DNA from 3 places in the Allobosea sp. OAE506 genome. Region 3 is predicted to be linked to each of the others. Evidence: predicted binding sites of a transcription regulator. Region 3 holds the regulator's gene; each other region holds the start of a gene.

Region 1 (4,767 bases), 710 kb from region 3:
AAAATTCCGAACGCCCTTGTCTGCATTGAAATGCTCCTTCGAATAGTTGATTCCCATCACACTGATCCTTCTGGATACAACAGCAACACCGCAACCGTTAAACGTTAATCCAATTTGGATAGGGCGGGGATAGATTGGAAACGACGCACATGGGTCTCAGGAGTGCTCACGTCGAACCGCAGGCGGGCGTCAATCTGAACTGGGACGACATTCGGCTCTTCTTGAAGCTCGCGGAGCGCGGCAGCATTCGTGCCGTGGCCTTGGAGACCGGCCACTCGCCCGCGGCGCTCCGCGGGCGCATCAACGACCTCGAGGCGCAGACCGGCGCCCTGCTGTTCCAGCGCTCCAGAACGGGCATGACCCTCACCGAGACCGGCCGTCGCCTGCTCGTCGTAGCGGAGGGCATCCAGCGTCAGGCGCGCGTCTTCGCCACCCTGCCCGGCCGAGAGAAGGCGGCCCTACGCGCCAGTGTGAAGGTCGGCATCACAGAAGGCCTGGGCGTGTTCTGGCTGGCGCCCTTGTTCAGCGAACTGCGCCACAAGCACCCCGAGATCCAGTTCGACCTGCGCTGTTCGATGGCGCTGCCGAAGATCTCGGAACTGGAGGTTGATCTCGCCATTCAACTCGAAAAGCCGACCGATCCCGACCTGATGGTTCGCAAGATCGGAAGCCTGCACATCGTGCTGTTCGCCTCAGAGGCCTACATCGCCGCGCACGGCGCTCCTGCAAGCAAGACGGACATCCACGACTTCCACTTCATCGAGGTCGAGGGCCCCCAGATCCGCAGCGAGAGGGTCGAGGTCGAGATGACGAGGGAGGACAAGCGCCGTTTCGTCAATCTGAGGGTCAACAGCAGCTCGGCCCAGTTCGTGGCGGCGATCAGCGGGCTCGGTGTTACGGCCTTCCCGACCTATGCGCCCGTGGTCACCCAAGGCCTTGTCCATGTCGCGAAGGACTTTTTGCTCAAGCGCGACATCTGGCTGGCGTATCATCCGCAGTCTGCGACGCTGCCCCATGTCAGGCGCACGATCGACTGGATCGTCGCCTCCTTCGACCCTGCCCGCTTCCCTTGGTTTCGGGAGACCTATGTCAGCCCTGAAGACATCCAGACTTTCATGGATGAACGCCAACTGCGCAGCTTGGTGACGCCGGCGATCGAGCTCAATCTAACCGCGCTCGGGCCACGGACCGAGGAATGCCAACCGGTCAGACGTCCTCGACCTCGCCAAGCGTCTCGACCAGGTCGATAATCCGGCGCCTAACGGCCGCGCTCTTGATGCGCACGAACGCCTTGGTCAACTGCACGCCCTCGCTGCTCGCCATGAAATCCGAAACATGGGCGTTGACGCCCGGCTGGCTGAAGCTCTCGGCCGCCGCGTCACCTGTCGGGGCGCCCTCAAAGAAGAACGACACCGGGACGTCGAGCATGTTGGCGATCTGCTGAAGCCGGCTGGCGCTGATCCGGTTCGAACCCTTCTCGTATTTCTGGACTTGCTGGAAGGTCAGGCCCAAAGCGCCGCCGAGCTTGTCCTGGCTAACGCCAATGACGAGCCGCTGCATCCGGACTCGGGCGCCGACATGGCGATCGATGGGATTAGGCACCTTCTTCAGCATGGACGGCTTCCTGCGCGTGATGAGGTTGAGACAACAGCGCACAGTACAACGGAGTCAAGGCGAGTAGCCCCCGATACAGCGGCGGAGCTCAACAATCGCGCTTATCGAAAGACCAAGAGTGTTATCTGCGGAGGAACTGAACTCCCTGGGCATCACAACGACCGGACTGTCCGGTTCCAAGCAATGCGCCGAGTTGAGCTGTTGGCGCGAGCCCGCTACTGTAGCCGGAACTCGCTGCCCACCGCGCGCAGGTCGGCGGGGCCGATTAGGTCCTTGTGGCTCACCGTGACGCGGAAGAGCTTGCCGTCAAGCTTTGCCTGCCAAAACTCGAGGAAGCGGTTGAGTTCCGGAAAGCGGGGGGCGAGGTCGTAGTCCTGCCAGACATATTCCTGCAGGATCGCTGGGTGGTCGGGCATGCGGTAGATAATGCCGGCTGTGGTTAGTCCGTAGCCCGCGATCTGGCGGGCGAAGTCGCTCGAAGCCATGCCTGTCTGCTCCGTGGTTGCAACCCGCCGATGGCAACGCATCTGCAACGCGGATGCAAGCCAAAAAGTTGCGTTTGCGCTGCCTTTTCAGTCTTTTAGCACTCGCTCGAAAAAAGTGCTGCCACCCTCTTGAACTGCGAAATTGGCAAAACCAGATGATCGCGCGGGCGAACCTGCCGCAGGGCGCCGCGGTTCCTTAGCCGCGCCGCCGGGGCGTCGCCTGCTTTGACCTGTGACCGACATGAAAACGGAGGAACTCATGAAGTTTCGGCCACTGCATGACCGCGTCGTCGTGAAGCGCATCGACGCCGAGGAGAAGACCAAGGGCGGGATTATCATCCCCGACACCGCCAAGGAGAAGCCTCAGGAGGGCGAGATCATCGCCGTCGGCCCCGGCGCCCGCGACGAGCAGGGCAAGCTCGTGCCGCTCGACGTAAAGGTCGGCGACCGCGTGCTCTTCGGCAAATGGTCCGGCACCGAGGTGAAGATCGACGGCGAGGATCTCCTGATCATGAAGGAGAGCGACATCATGGGTGTCGTCGAGGCCACCGCCTCCCTGAAGAAGGCCGCCTGACGAGGCTTCGTCTCCAACCCATCAACCTGAAACCCTCAAGTCTGAAGGAGTGAGGAATCATGGCTGCGAAAGACGTCAAGTTTTCGCAAGACGCCCGCGAACGCATGCTGCGCGGCGTCGACACACTGGCCAATGCGGTCAAGGTCACGCTCGGTCCTAAGGGCCGCAATGTCGTGATCGAGAAGTCGTTCGGCGCGCCGCGCATCACCAAGGACGGCGTCACCGTCGCCAAGGAGATCGAGCTCGCCGACAAGTTCGAGAACATGGGCGCGCAGATGGTGCGCGAGGTGGCCAGCAAGCAGAACGATGCGGCCGGCGACGGCACCACGACCGCGACCGTGCTGGCTCAGGCGATCGTCCGCGAGGGTGCCAAGGCGGTCGCCGCCGGTATCAATCCGATGGACCTCAAGCGTGGCATCGACCTCGCCGTAGAGGCTGTCACCGCGTCGCTCGGCAAGCATTCCAAGACCATCACCGGCTCGGAAGAGGTCGCGCAGGTCGGCACGATCTCGGCCAATGGCGACCGCGCCATCGGTGAGATGATCGCCGAGGCGATGAAGAAGGTCGGCAATGAGGGCGTCATCACCGTCGAGGAAGCCAAGACCGCCGAGACCGAGCTCGACGTCGTCGAGGGCATGCAGTTCGACCGCGGCTATCTCTCGCCCTATTTCGTCACCAACTCCGAAAAGATGATCGCGGAGCTGGAAGATCCCTACATCCTGATCCACGAGAAGAAGCTCTCGGGCCTGCAGACCATGCTGCCGCTGCTGGAAGCGGTGGTGCAGACTGGCAAGCCGCTGCTGATCGTGGCCGAGGACGTCGAAGGCGAGGCGCTCGCCACTCTCGTCGTCAACAAGCTGCGTGGCGGACTTAAGATCGCAGCCGTCAAGGCGCCGGGCTTCGGTGACCGCCGCAAGGCCATGCTGGAAGACATCGCGATCCTCACCGGCGGCACCGCGATCTCCGAGGATCTCGGAATCAAGTTGGATAACGTGACGCTCGACATGCTCGGCCGCGCCAAGAAGGTCCGGATCGAGAAGGAGAACACCACGATCGTCGACGGTGCGGGCTCCAAGAAGGAGATCGATGCCCGCGTTTCGCAGATCAAGGCGCAGATCGAGGAGACCACCTCGGACTATGACCGTGAAAAGCTGCAGGAGCGCCTCGCCAAGCTCGCCGGCGGCGTGGCGGTGATCCGCGTCGGCGGCGCGACCGAAGTCGAGGTCAAGGAAAAGAAGGATCGCGTCGATGACGCCCTGAACGCGACCCGCGCGGCCGTGGAAGAGGGCATCCTGCCTGGTGGCGGCGTTGCCCTACTGCGCGCGGCCAAGGCGCTGGACGGGCTGAAGGCCGGCAATGACGACCAGAAGACCGGCATCGAGATCGTCCGCAAGGCGATCACGGCGCCGGCCCGCCAGATCGTCGAGAATGCCGGCGACGACGGCGCCGTCGTGGTCGGCAAGCTGCTCGAGTCCAAGGACTATGCCTGGGGCTATGACGCGCAGTCCGGCGAGTATCGCGACATGGTCAAGGCGCGGGATCATCGACCCGACCAAGGTCGTGCGCACGGCGATCCAGGACGCAGCCTCGGTCGCAGGCCTGCTGATCACCACCGAGGCGATGGTCGCGGAGCTGCCGAAGAAGGACGCGGCGCCTGCCATGCCGGCGGGCGGGATGGACTACTAAGCTATAGTCGGGGGCGCCGCGTTTACCGCGGTGCCCCTTGTCCGTCCCAACGCCTTTAGACACGTATGCTGGAACAGAAAGCGTATGAATGAGGGCACGTTCGCACGGCTTGCGAAGGTCGGGTTCATGGCGTGACGCCAGTGTCAGGAGATGGCGCGGAGCTTCAAAGCTGCATAGCTGCGGCGGTGATCCGACTACGAAGCCAAGCATTAGCTTGGTCATTACGAGCCTGCGGGTTCCACAGCATTTCGATTCGCCAGGCCGGCATCGGCAGTGGAAGTGGAAAGCTGACGAGACCAACCTCGGTCAGTTTTGCGGCGATCCTGCCTGGCAAGGCGGTAACGAAATTGCTTGAGGCGATCAGCGCAGGCAGCGCCATCATATGGGGAAGCGTCACCACGATCTGTC
Region 2 (4,767 bases), 3.9 Mb from region 3:
GCTGGGCGGGCTTCTGCTCAAGGAAAAGATGGACGCGCCCATCTGGCAGGCGCTCGGCTTCGGCGTCGCCGGCATGCTGGTGATGGTCTGGCCACGGCTGCAGGGACAGGTCAGCGGCGCGGGGCTCGGCGTGGCGGCGGCCCTGTTCTCGGCCGTGACCTATGCGTTCAACCTGATCCTGCTGCGTCGGATCGCGCTGAAGGAGCACCCCGCGGTCATCGTCGCCTTCCAGAACTGCGGGCCGGCTCTGCTACTGGCGGTCCCCGCCGCGCTTGCGTTCGTGCCCCTCACCGGGCGCGATGTGCTGATCTATCTCGCCGCGGGCGCGCTCGGCGTTGCCGGGCATCTGCTGCTGACCTCGGCCTTCGCAAAGGCGGAAGCCTCGCGGCTGGCGCCGCTCGAATACACCGCGCTGATCTGGGCGAGCCTGCTCGGCTACGCCTTCTTCGACGAGGTGCCGCTGATCACGACCTATGCCGGCGCAGTGCTGATTGTCGCGGGCGCGATCGCGATCAGCCGGCGATAGCGCGGCTCACCGCGGTGCCCGCGCCGGAAAGATCACGCAGGTCTCTGTACCATGCGCCAGCAGCTTGCCGCGCTCGTCGAGCAACCGGCCCTCGCTGGTCGCCACCGTGCCGCCGCGATGGATGACCTTGCCCTCGCAGCGCACGATGCCGCTCTCGGGCATGACCGGGCGGACATAGTTCAGCTTCATCTCCAGGGTGGTGTAGCCCTCGCCGGGCTTCAGCGTCGCATGGGTGGCACAGGCCATCGCGGAATCGAGGATCGTCGCCGTCCAGCCGCCATGGACCGTGCCGAGCGGGTTGAAGAAGCGCGCCGAGGGACGCCCGGTGAAGACCACCCTGCCCTCCTCCACCTCGACGAGATCGAGATCCATCGCATCGGCGAAGGGCGGGCCTGGATGGCGGCCCTCGATCATGCCGCGCAGGAACTCGAGACCGCTGCCCGCCAGCAGAGTCTCCCGCGATACCACTCCGACGTCGCGCGCCATGAACATCCCCCATTGATCGTGTATCTACACGATAGAAGCGTGTCCTCGACCCGGTCAAGCCGCCGTCAGAGCGTCTCGCGCGCCACGCGCCGCAGCGCCTTGAGCCGGTCGCGCATCTGGCTCCAGTCCTCCTTGCCGAGCCCGCCCTCGATCCGCTCCTGCGCGGCACGCCAGTGCGGGATCGCCGCGTCGATGGCGGCGCGGCCCTTCGGCGTCACGCCATAGATCGAGGCCCTGCCCTTGCAGGCGATGGGCTCGATCAGCCCTTCCGCCGCGAGCAGCTGCAGGTTGCGCGTCAGCGAGGTGCGCTCCAGCGCAAAGCGCTCCGCCAGTTCGGTGACCGAGCGCCAGGCCCCCGTACTCAGCGCCGAAAGCAGCACGAACTGGGTGATCTTGAGCCCGCTCGAGCGCATCGCCTCGTCATAGGCGCGGGTGACGGCGCGCGCGGTCATCCTCACATGCAGCGCGACGCAGCTGCGGGCGATGTCGTCGAGGGTTTCCGATGTGGCTGATGGTGGAGATGTGGGCTCGGACATGGCGGCATGGTAGCGCCTTCCGCCGGGCTTGGCAGCCGGCCAGTCCCGCAGGCGGGGCAGGGCTTTGCCGCATTCACCATCAGCGTCCGAGAGCGCGTCCTTCTTGCGGTTGTTTTCTTGACTCCGGGAGGGGGCAGCCCTATCTCCGCGCCATCGGTTAGCACTCGCCTATGGGGACTGCTAACAGATGCCCACGCGGGCGGATCCTGAGGCCCGCATCGAATTTGTACCGAGAGGAAGACAGAACCATGAAGTTCCGTCCGCTGCATGACCGCGTTGTGGTCCGCCGCCTTGATGGCGAAGAGAAGACCAAGGGTGGCATCATCATCCCCGACACCGCCAAGGAGAAGCCGCAGGAGGGCGAGATCGTCGCCGTCGGCCCCGGCGCCCGTGACGAAGCCGGCAAGCTCGTCGCCCTGGACGTCAAGAAGGGCGATCGCGTCCTCTTCGGCAAGTGGTCCGGCACCGAGGTGAAGATCGATGGTCAGGACCTCCTGATCATGAAGGAATCCGACATCATGGGCGTCATCGGCTGATAGCCGCCTGACGATCCCTTTCCGTTTGCATTCCAAGGAGTAGCTCTCATGGCTGCCAAAGAAGTCCGCTTTTCCACCGATGCGCGCGACAAGATGCTGCGCGGCGTCGACATCCTCGCCAATGCCGTCAAGGTCACCCTCGGTCCCAAGGGCCGCAATGTCGTGATCGAGAAGTCGTTCGGCGCTCCCCGCATCACCAAGGACGGCGTCACCGTCGCCAAGGAGATCGAGCTCGCCGACAAGTTCGAGAACATGGGCGCCCAGATGGTTCGCGAAGTCGCGTCCCGTCAGAACGACCATGCCGGCGACGGCACCACGACCGCCACGGTCCTGGCCCAGGCCATCGTCCGTGAGGGCGCCAAGTCGGTTGCGGCCGGCATGAACCCGATGGACCTGAAGCGCGGCATCGATCTCGCCGTCGAGGCGATCGTCGCCGACCTCAAGAAGAACTCGAAGAAGGTCACCTCGAACGCCGAAGTCGCGCAGGTTGGCACGATCTCCGCCAATGGCGACGAGTCGGTCGGCAAGATGATCTCGACCGCCATGCAGAAGGTCGGCAACGAGGGTGTCATCACCGTCGAGGAGGCCAAGACCGCCGAGACCGAACTCGACGTCGTCGAGGGCATGCAGTTCGACCGCGGCTACCTCTCGCCCTACTTCATCACCAACTCGGAGAAGATGGTCGCCGAGCTGGAAGACCCCTACATCCTGATCTTCGAGAAGAAGCTGTCCTCGCTCCAGGCGATGCTGCCGATCCTCGAGGCCGTGGTGCAGACCGGCAAGCCGCTGCTCATCATCGCCGAGGACGTCGAGGGCGAGGCTCTCGCCACGCTCGTCGTCAACAAGCTCCGTGGCGGCCTGAAGGTCGCGGCCGTCAAGGCTCCGGGCTTCGGTGATCGCCGCAAGGCCATGCTCGAGGACATCTCGATCCTGACCGCCGGCCAGATGATCTCGGAAGACCTCGGCATCAAGCTCGAGACCGTGACCCTCCAGATGCTCGGCCGCGCCAAGAAGGTGCGCATCGAGAAGGAGAACACCACGATCATCGACGGCGCCGGCAAGAAGAAGGACATCGAGGCCCGCGTTTCGCAGATCAAGGCGCAGATCGAGGAGACCACCTCGGACTACGACCGTGAGAAGCTCCAGGAGCGTCTGGCCAAGCTCGCCGGCGGCGTCGCGGTCATCCGCGTCGGCGGCGCGACCGAGGTCGAGGTCAAGGAGAAGAAGGACCGCGTCGACGACGCCCTGAACGCCACCCGCGCTGCGGTGGAAGAGGGCATCCTGCCGGGCGGCGGCGTCGCCCTGCTGCGCGCGCTCTCCTCGGTCAAGTCGATCAAGACCCAGAACGACGACCAGAAGACCGGCGTCGAGATCGTCCGCAAGGCGATCATGGCTCCGGCCCGTCAGATCGTCGACAACGCCGGCGGTGACGGCGCGGTCGTGATCGGCAAGCTGCTCGAGTCGAAGGACTACGCCTGGGGCTACAACGCTCAGACCGGCGAGTACGGCGATCTGGTCAAGGCCGGCATCATCGACCCGACCAAGGTCGTGCGCACCGCCATCCAGGACGCCGCTTCGATCGCGGGCCTGCTGATCACCACCGAGGCGATGATCGCGGAGCTCCCGAAGAAGGACTCCCCGATGCCCCCGATGGGCGGCGGCGGCATGGGCGGCATGGACTTCTGAGGAAGTCCAGACGCCCGGAGCGCCAAGATGCCGAAACCGGGCAAGCCCGGTCTCGGTGGCGGCATGGACTTCTGATCCACGCAGCCTTCGCTTCAGCGAAGACAAGGGAAGGCCCGGCGCAAGCCGGGCCTTTTCTCGTTGGGCCTCATCCCTGACCGGCGCGCCCCGTCGCTGGCGGCCCATACAGCGCCAGCGGCGGTTAGAGCGATGTCGGCGGAGTGATCGTCACCGTCAAAGAGTAGGAGAATACGCAAGCAAACCTCAATCATCGGGGCGCAAGCTGACCTTGCAGGCAACCCTGGATGCCGATGATGCCGAAATCGAACCGCCAACGCGTGGCGCGACCTCTTCGCAGCAGCGTGCGACTTCATTTCTACGCTGCGTTCGCCGTGCTGCTGTCCCTGATCTCGACGCTGACGGTCGTCTCGGTTTACGCCCTCAACCAACAATCCGCCTATCGCGATCAGCTCGACACCTCGGCCCAGGGTGCGATCAACGCCGAGAAGGCCAACGGCCTCGTCCTCGCCGTCCTCACGGAGGCGCGCGGCATCGCCACGGCGCCCGACACGGCCGCCGTCGAGCGCTCCAGTTCGGCCCTGCTGCAGCGAAGCTTCGAGTTGGCCTATCTGATGGATGGCTGGCAGCGCGGTCTGCGCGCCGACGATCGCAGGCTGTTCGGCACTCTCAAGGCCCGCGTCTCGGAGTTCATCCGTTTCCACAACGAGATGGCCCACCGCGCGACGACGGTCAGCCAGGACGCGGCCCGGGAATGGGGCGACAACGACGCGAACCGTGCGATGCGCACCGCGCTCAACGAGGATCTGGCCGCGCTGGCCACTGTCTACTCGCAGCGCGCCCGCATCATCGCCAGCATGGGCGATACCGTCCAGCGCATGCAGAACATCCTGGTCGTGCTGGGAATCGTGGCCATCGCCGTGACCGGTCTGACGGTCTTCCTGCTCAAGGCCCTGTTGGTGACGCCCCTGCTCGACATCAC
Region 3 (4,767 bases):
CGGGACGCAGCGCGGAGCGCAGTCTCGCCAGAGCCTTCTCGTCGGAAGCGCGCGGCTCAGCCCTGCCGCGGGTGATGAAGCCGACGACGGCTCTTCCAAGCCACTCCAGACCTCGATTCATGGCCGTTCCCTCGACCAGCGCCCTTCTGGGCGTCGTTCCCCGCATATGAGCGCTGTTTCCCTGATGTTTCGGAAAGATCGACCTCGTCGCTGGTGGGAAGCTGGAATCGTGGTGAAGTCGGCGTTGACGTCCCCTCCCTGCACGCATGCTCTACCCATCCGGAAATCGCTTGATTTCCGTCATCGTAGAAATATTCTCTCATGATGGATTCGTTCGTCGACATCGATCTGGACCGCCGCCTCGGCGCCCGCCTCAAGGGACTGCGCCAGGCCCGGGATCTCACACTCGACCAGCTCTCGGCCCGCTCAGGCGTGAGCCGCGCGATGATCTCGCGGGTCGAGCGCGGCGAATCGAGCCCGACGGCGGCCCTGTTGGACCGGCTCTGCGCCGGCCTCGGCGTCCTGCTCTCGGCCCTCTTCCGCGACGAGGCGCAAGGCGGCCCGCTGGCGCGGCGGGGCGAGCAGCCGGTCTGGACCGATCCCGACAGCGGCTATGTCCGCCGCAGCGTGTCGCCGTCCGGCACGGGCTCCCGGCTCGAAATCGTGGAGGTCGAGATGCCGGCGGGTGCGCGCGTCCTGCTCGATGCGCCGCGCGGCGGCTTCCGGCTCGACCAGCAGCTCTGGCTGCTGGAGGGCGAGCTCACCCTGTCCGTCGGCGGGCGCGAGCATCGCTTGGCCGCGGGCGACTGCCTCGCCATGCTGCTCGACGGGCCGATCGCCTTCCACAACCCGGGCGAGGGCCCGGCACGTTATGCGGTGGTGCTGACCGCCGCCGACCTCTGAGACGGATGCAGGACATGACCCAGAACGATGCGATGACGGTCGAGCCGCTCGATGCGGAGGCCGCGCGAGCCGCGATCCCGGCTCTGGCTGACATTCTCGCCGACGCCGTCGAAAGCGGGGCCTCGGTCGGCTTCATGCACTGGAACGGGCCGTCCGACTACCGCGCGTTCTGGACGGGTGTGGTGACCGAGGTGGAGGCGGGACGCACGATCCTTTTCGCTGCGCGCCAAGGCGCGGAGATGCTCGGCACGGCGCAATTGCAGCTCGTCGGCAAGCCGAACCAGCCGCATCGCGCCGAGATCGCCAAGGTGCTGGTGCATTCGCGCGCGCGGCGGCGCGGCCTCGGCGCAGCCCTGATGCAGGCGGCGGAAACAGCGGCGCGACAGGCCAAGCGCGACCTGCTGGTGCTCGACACCGACGAATACGGCGGGGCGCGCCAGCTCTACAGCAAACTCGGCTGGACCGAACTCGGCACGATCCCGCGCTACGCGCTGATGCCCGATGGCCGCGACTGCGGCTCGACCTTCTTCTACAAGAGCCTGCGCTGAGGCGGCTCAGCCCTCGGCGGGCTGGCGGAAATAGGGCTCGACCTCGCCCTTGAGCTTCACCGTCATCGGGTTGCCGAAGCGGTCCTTGGCGTTGCCGGCGGTGAGGCGCACCCAGCCTTCGCTGACGCAGTATTCCTCGACATTGGTCTTCTCGACGCCCTTGAAGCGGACGCCGATATCCCGCGACAGCAGTTCCTCGTTGTAGAACGGGCTGTTGGGATTGGAGGAGAGGCGGTCGGGCAGCGTGTCGGTCATTGCGGAAGCCTCGGGAATCGCGTGTCGGATGGCGGCCAGGCCGCGTTGGCGCACAGGTAGCGCGATCCGGCGGCGATGCCAAATCGCGGTTTCAGCGACCGCCGGCCTGTTCGATCAGGCGCGCGATCGCCTGCTAGCCCCGCTGGCGGGCATGGGCGAGGGGCGTCACGCCGTCCTTGTCGGCGAGGCTGGGATTGGCCCCGGCGTCGAGAACCAGCCGCGCGACCTGCTGGTGGCGAGGGCCGCCATCGCCCAAGGATCACGATCTCCAGCAGGCAGGTCCAGCCGAGATCGTTGACGTGATCGAGGTCGATGCCGCTGGTCAGCAACAGCTTGACCGCCTCGACATGGGCGCGCTCGCAGGCGGGGATCAGCGCGTTGCCGCCATAGCGGTTGCGGATCGACAGGTCGGGCTTGCGCGGCAGCATCGCGGCGATGATCTCGGCCCGGCCCAGGGCTCCTGCGAGCAGCCAGGGCGTGTCGCGATTGGCGGCCTGGGTGTTGGGGCTCGCGCCGGCCTCGAGCAGAACCTTCGCGACGGATACGTGATCGCCGGCGACCGCGCGCAGCAAGGCGGAGCGGCCCTGCGCATCCTGTGCGTCAAGCGGAGCGCCGGATTGGATCAGGCGCGCGACCTCGTCGATGCGCCCGGCGGCGGCAGCCTCGATCAGGGCGGCGCCAGCGGCCAGCGCAGGACTGCACGTCATCATCATCCCCAGGGCGAACCCGCACCAAGAGCGGAAAGGCCTCACCGCGCCCCATCCAGCAGGCGGCCGACCACCTTGGCGGTGTAGTCCACCATCGGCACGATGCGGGCATAGTTCAGCCGCGTCGGGCCGATGATACCGACAACGCCGACGATGCGCTGCTCGGAATCGCGGAAGGGGGCGACGACCATCGAGGAGCCGGACATCGAGAACAGCTTGTTCTCGGAGCCGATGAAAATGCGCACGCCGTCGCCGGCCTCGGCCCGGCTAAGGAGATCGATCACGTCGGTCTGGGTTTCAAGATCGCCGAAGAGCAGGCGAATGCGCTCGAGATCCTCCTGCGCCTTGAGATCTTCCAGCAGATTGGCCTGGCCGCGCACGATGAGGTGGCGGTCGGAACTCGGACCCGAGGAGGTGGCGATGCCGCTCTCGACCAGCCTCGCAGTCAGCGAGTCGAGCTCGCGCTCCATCTGCTCGCGGTGCTGGGCGATCTCGGCGCGCAATTCGCCCAGCGTCTTGCCGAGGATGCGGGCGTTGAGAAAGTTGGCGGCCTCCGTCAGCGCGGAGGCCGGGAGCCCGGCCGGCAGGCTGAGGAGACGGTTCTCGACCGTGCCGTCATCGGCGACCAGCACGACGAGCGCGCGTGTCGGGTCGAGCCGGACGAACTCGATATGCTTCAGCCGGGCATTGGCCTTGGTCGTGACGACGACGCCCGCTCCGCGCGACAGGCCCGAAAGCAGGGCCGAGGCCTCGGTCAGCGTGCCGTCGAGCGTGCGGCCGGTAGCGGCGGCCTTCATCTGCGCCTCGATGCGGGTGCGCTCGTCCGAGGTCAGATTGCCGACCTCCATCATCGCATCGACGAAGAAGCGCAGGCCACGCTCGGTTGGCAGTCGCCCGGCCGAGGTGTGCGGCGCGTAGATCAGGCCGGCCAACTCGAGGTCGGTCATGACGTTGCGCACCGTCGCCGGCGACAGCGCCATCGGCAGCAGCCGGGCGATGTTGCGCGAGCCGACAGGCTCGCCCGTGGTCAGGAAGCCATCGACGATCTGGCGGAAGATCTCGCGCGAGCGCTGATCGGTCTCGATCAACCCGCTGGCTGTGTCGGGACGCGGCGTATGGGCGCTCATCGCGTGCGAAACGACTTTCTCGACATGGGCTTATTGTTGATCCGGACCGGCGCCCGATCAAGCGAAAACGCGTGCGACCCCTGTCCGCCTTGCCGCACCCGCGGCGACCGCCTACAAGCCGCCAACCCCGAACAATCAGGATATCGCCATGCGACCCTCGAAACGCGCCGCAGACGAAATGCGCAAGGTCACGCTCGAACGCGGCGTCGTGCGCTATGCGGAAGGCTCCTGCATGGTCTCGTTCGGCGAAACCCGGGTGCTCTGCGCCGCCACCGTCGAGGAAAAGGGCCCGCCATGGCTGCGCGGCACCGGCAAGGGCTGGGTCACCGCCGAATATGCGATGCTGCCGCGCGCCACGCATGAGCGCAATCGCCGCGAGGTGACCTCCGGCAAGCCGTCCGGCCGCACGCAGGAGATCCAGCGTCTGGTCGGGCGCTCGCTTCGCGCCGTGGTCGACCTGACCGCGATCGGCGAGCGGCAGATCGTCGTCGACTGCGACGTGCTGCAGGCCGATGGCGGCACGCGCACGGCCTCGATCACCGGCGCCTGGGTGGCGCTGCACGATGCGCTGAAATGGATGGAGGCGCGCTCCATGCTGAAGGGCGCCAACCCGCTGAAGGACCATGTCGCGGCGATTTCCTGCGGCATCGTCGCCGGCAATCCGGTGCTCGACCTCGATTATGTCGAGGATTCCGGCGCGCAGACCGACGCCAATTTCGTCATCACCGGCTCGGGCGGCCTCGTCGAGGTGCAGGGCACGGCCGAGGGCGCGCCCTTCTCCGAGGAGGAGCTGATGGCGCTGATGCGGCTCGCCAAGGGCGGGGTGAGCAAGCTTGTGGCGCTGCAGAAGGCGGCCGTGGCCTGAACGGCCCTGTCGTTTGCCGCGTGAACCTGTCGTCATCCCGGACGCAGCGAAGCGGAGATCCGGGATGACAGCGAGGGTCCGGAGGACAACGAAAGATGCTTGAACACCGCATCCTCACCGGCAAGGTCGTGATCGCGACCCACAACAAGGGCAAGCTCGTCGAGATGCGCGAGCTGATGGCGCCCTTCGGGATCGAGCTGGTCTCGGCCGGCGAGCTCGGCCTGCCGGAGCCCGACGAGACCGGCTACATGTTCTCGGAGAACGCCGCGATCAAGGCGCATGCGGCCGCGAAAGTCTCGGGCCTGCCGGCGCTGTCGGACGATTCCGGCCTCTGTGTCGATGCGCTGGACGGCGCGCCGGGG

Evidence for each region. Region 3 encodes HrcA, which represses chaperone genes, less so after heat shock. Its sites were predicted from a motif close to GTTAGCACTCNCNNNNNGNGAGTGCTAAC; they were not measured.
Region 1: groES (co-chaperone GroES) is a predicted target of HrcA. The motif match lies at 2,194-2,222, and genes of this name have one in related genera.
Region 2: groES (co-chaperone GroES) is a predicted target of HrcA. The motif match lies at 1,705-1,733, and genes of this name have one in related genera.

What each region holds. Positions count from the first base shown of each region.
Region 1 covers NZ_JBEPOB010000001.1:1,391,445-1,396,211, reverse strand. The annotation lists gene ABIE41_RS06810 (GNAT family N-acetyltransferase) at 1-57, opposite strand, end outside; gene ABIE41_RS06805 (LysR family transcriptional regulator) at 150-1,250, shown strand; gene ABIE41_RS06800 (helix-turn-helix domain-containing protein) at 1,207-1,614, opposite strand; gene ABIE41_RS06795 (usg protein) at 1,830-2,099, opposite strand; gene groES (co-chaperone GroES) at 2,359-2,673, shown strand; partial or broken gene groL (chaperonin GroEL) at 2,733-4,359, shown strand; gene ABIE41_RS06780 (LysR family transcriptional regulator) at 4,523-4,767, opposite strand, start outside.
Region 2 covers NZ_JBEPOB010000001.1:4,541,006-4,545,772, forward strand. The annotation lists gene ABIE41_RS22080 (DMT family transporter) at 1-526, shown strand, start outside; gene ABIE41_RS22085 (PaaI family thioesterase) at 533-1,012, opposite strand; gene ABIE41_RS22090 (MarR family winged helix-turn-helix transcriptional regulator) at 1,078-1,464, opposite strand; gene groES (co-chaperone GroES) at 1,797-2,084, shown strand; gene groL (chaperonin GroEL) at 2,133-3,770, shown strand; gene ABIE41_RS22105 (PAS-domain containing protein) at 4,106-4,767, shown strand, end outside.
Region 3 covers NZ_JBEPOB010000001.1:683,040-687,806, forward strand. The annotation lists gene ABIE41_RS03265 (C40 family peptidase) at 1-121, opposite strand, end outside; gene ABIE41_RS03270 (helix-turn-helix domain-containing protein) at 322-903, shown strand; gene ABIE41_RS03275 (GNAT family N-acetyltransferase) at 918-1,451, shown strand; gene ABIE41_RS03280 (DUF3297 family protein) at 1,458-1,706, opposite strand; gene ABIE41_RS03285 (ankyrin repeat domain-containing protein) at 1,703-2,419, opposite strand; gene hrcA (heat-inducible transcriptional repressor HrcA) at 2,455-3,540, opposite strand; gene rph (ribonuclease PH) at 3,689-4,405, shown strand; gene rdgB (RdgB/HAM1 family non-canonical purine NTP pyrophosphatase) at 4,501-4,767, shown strand, end outside.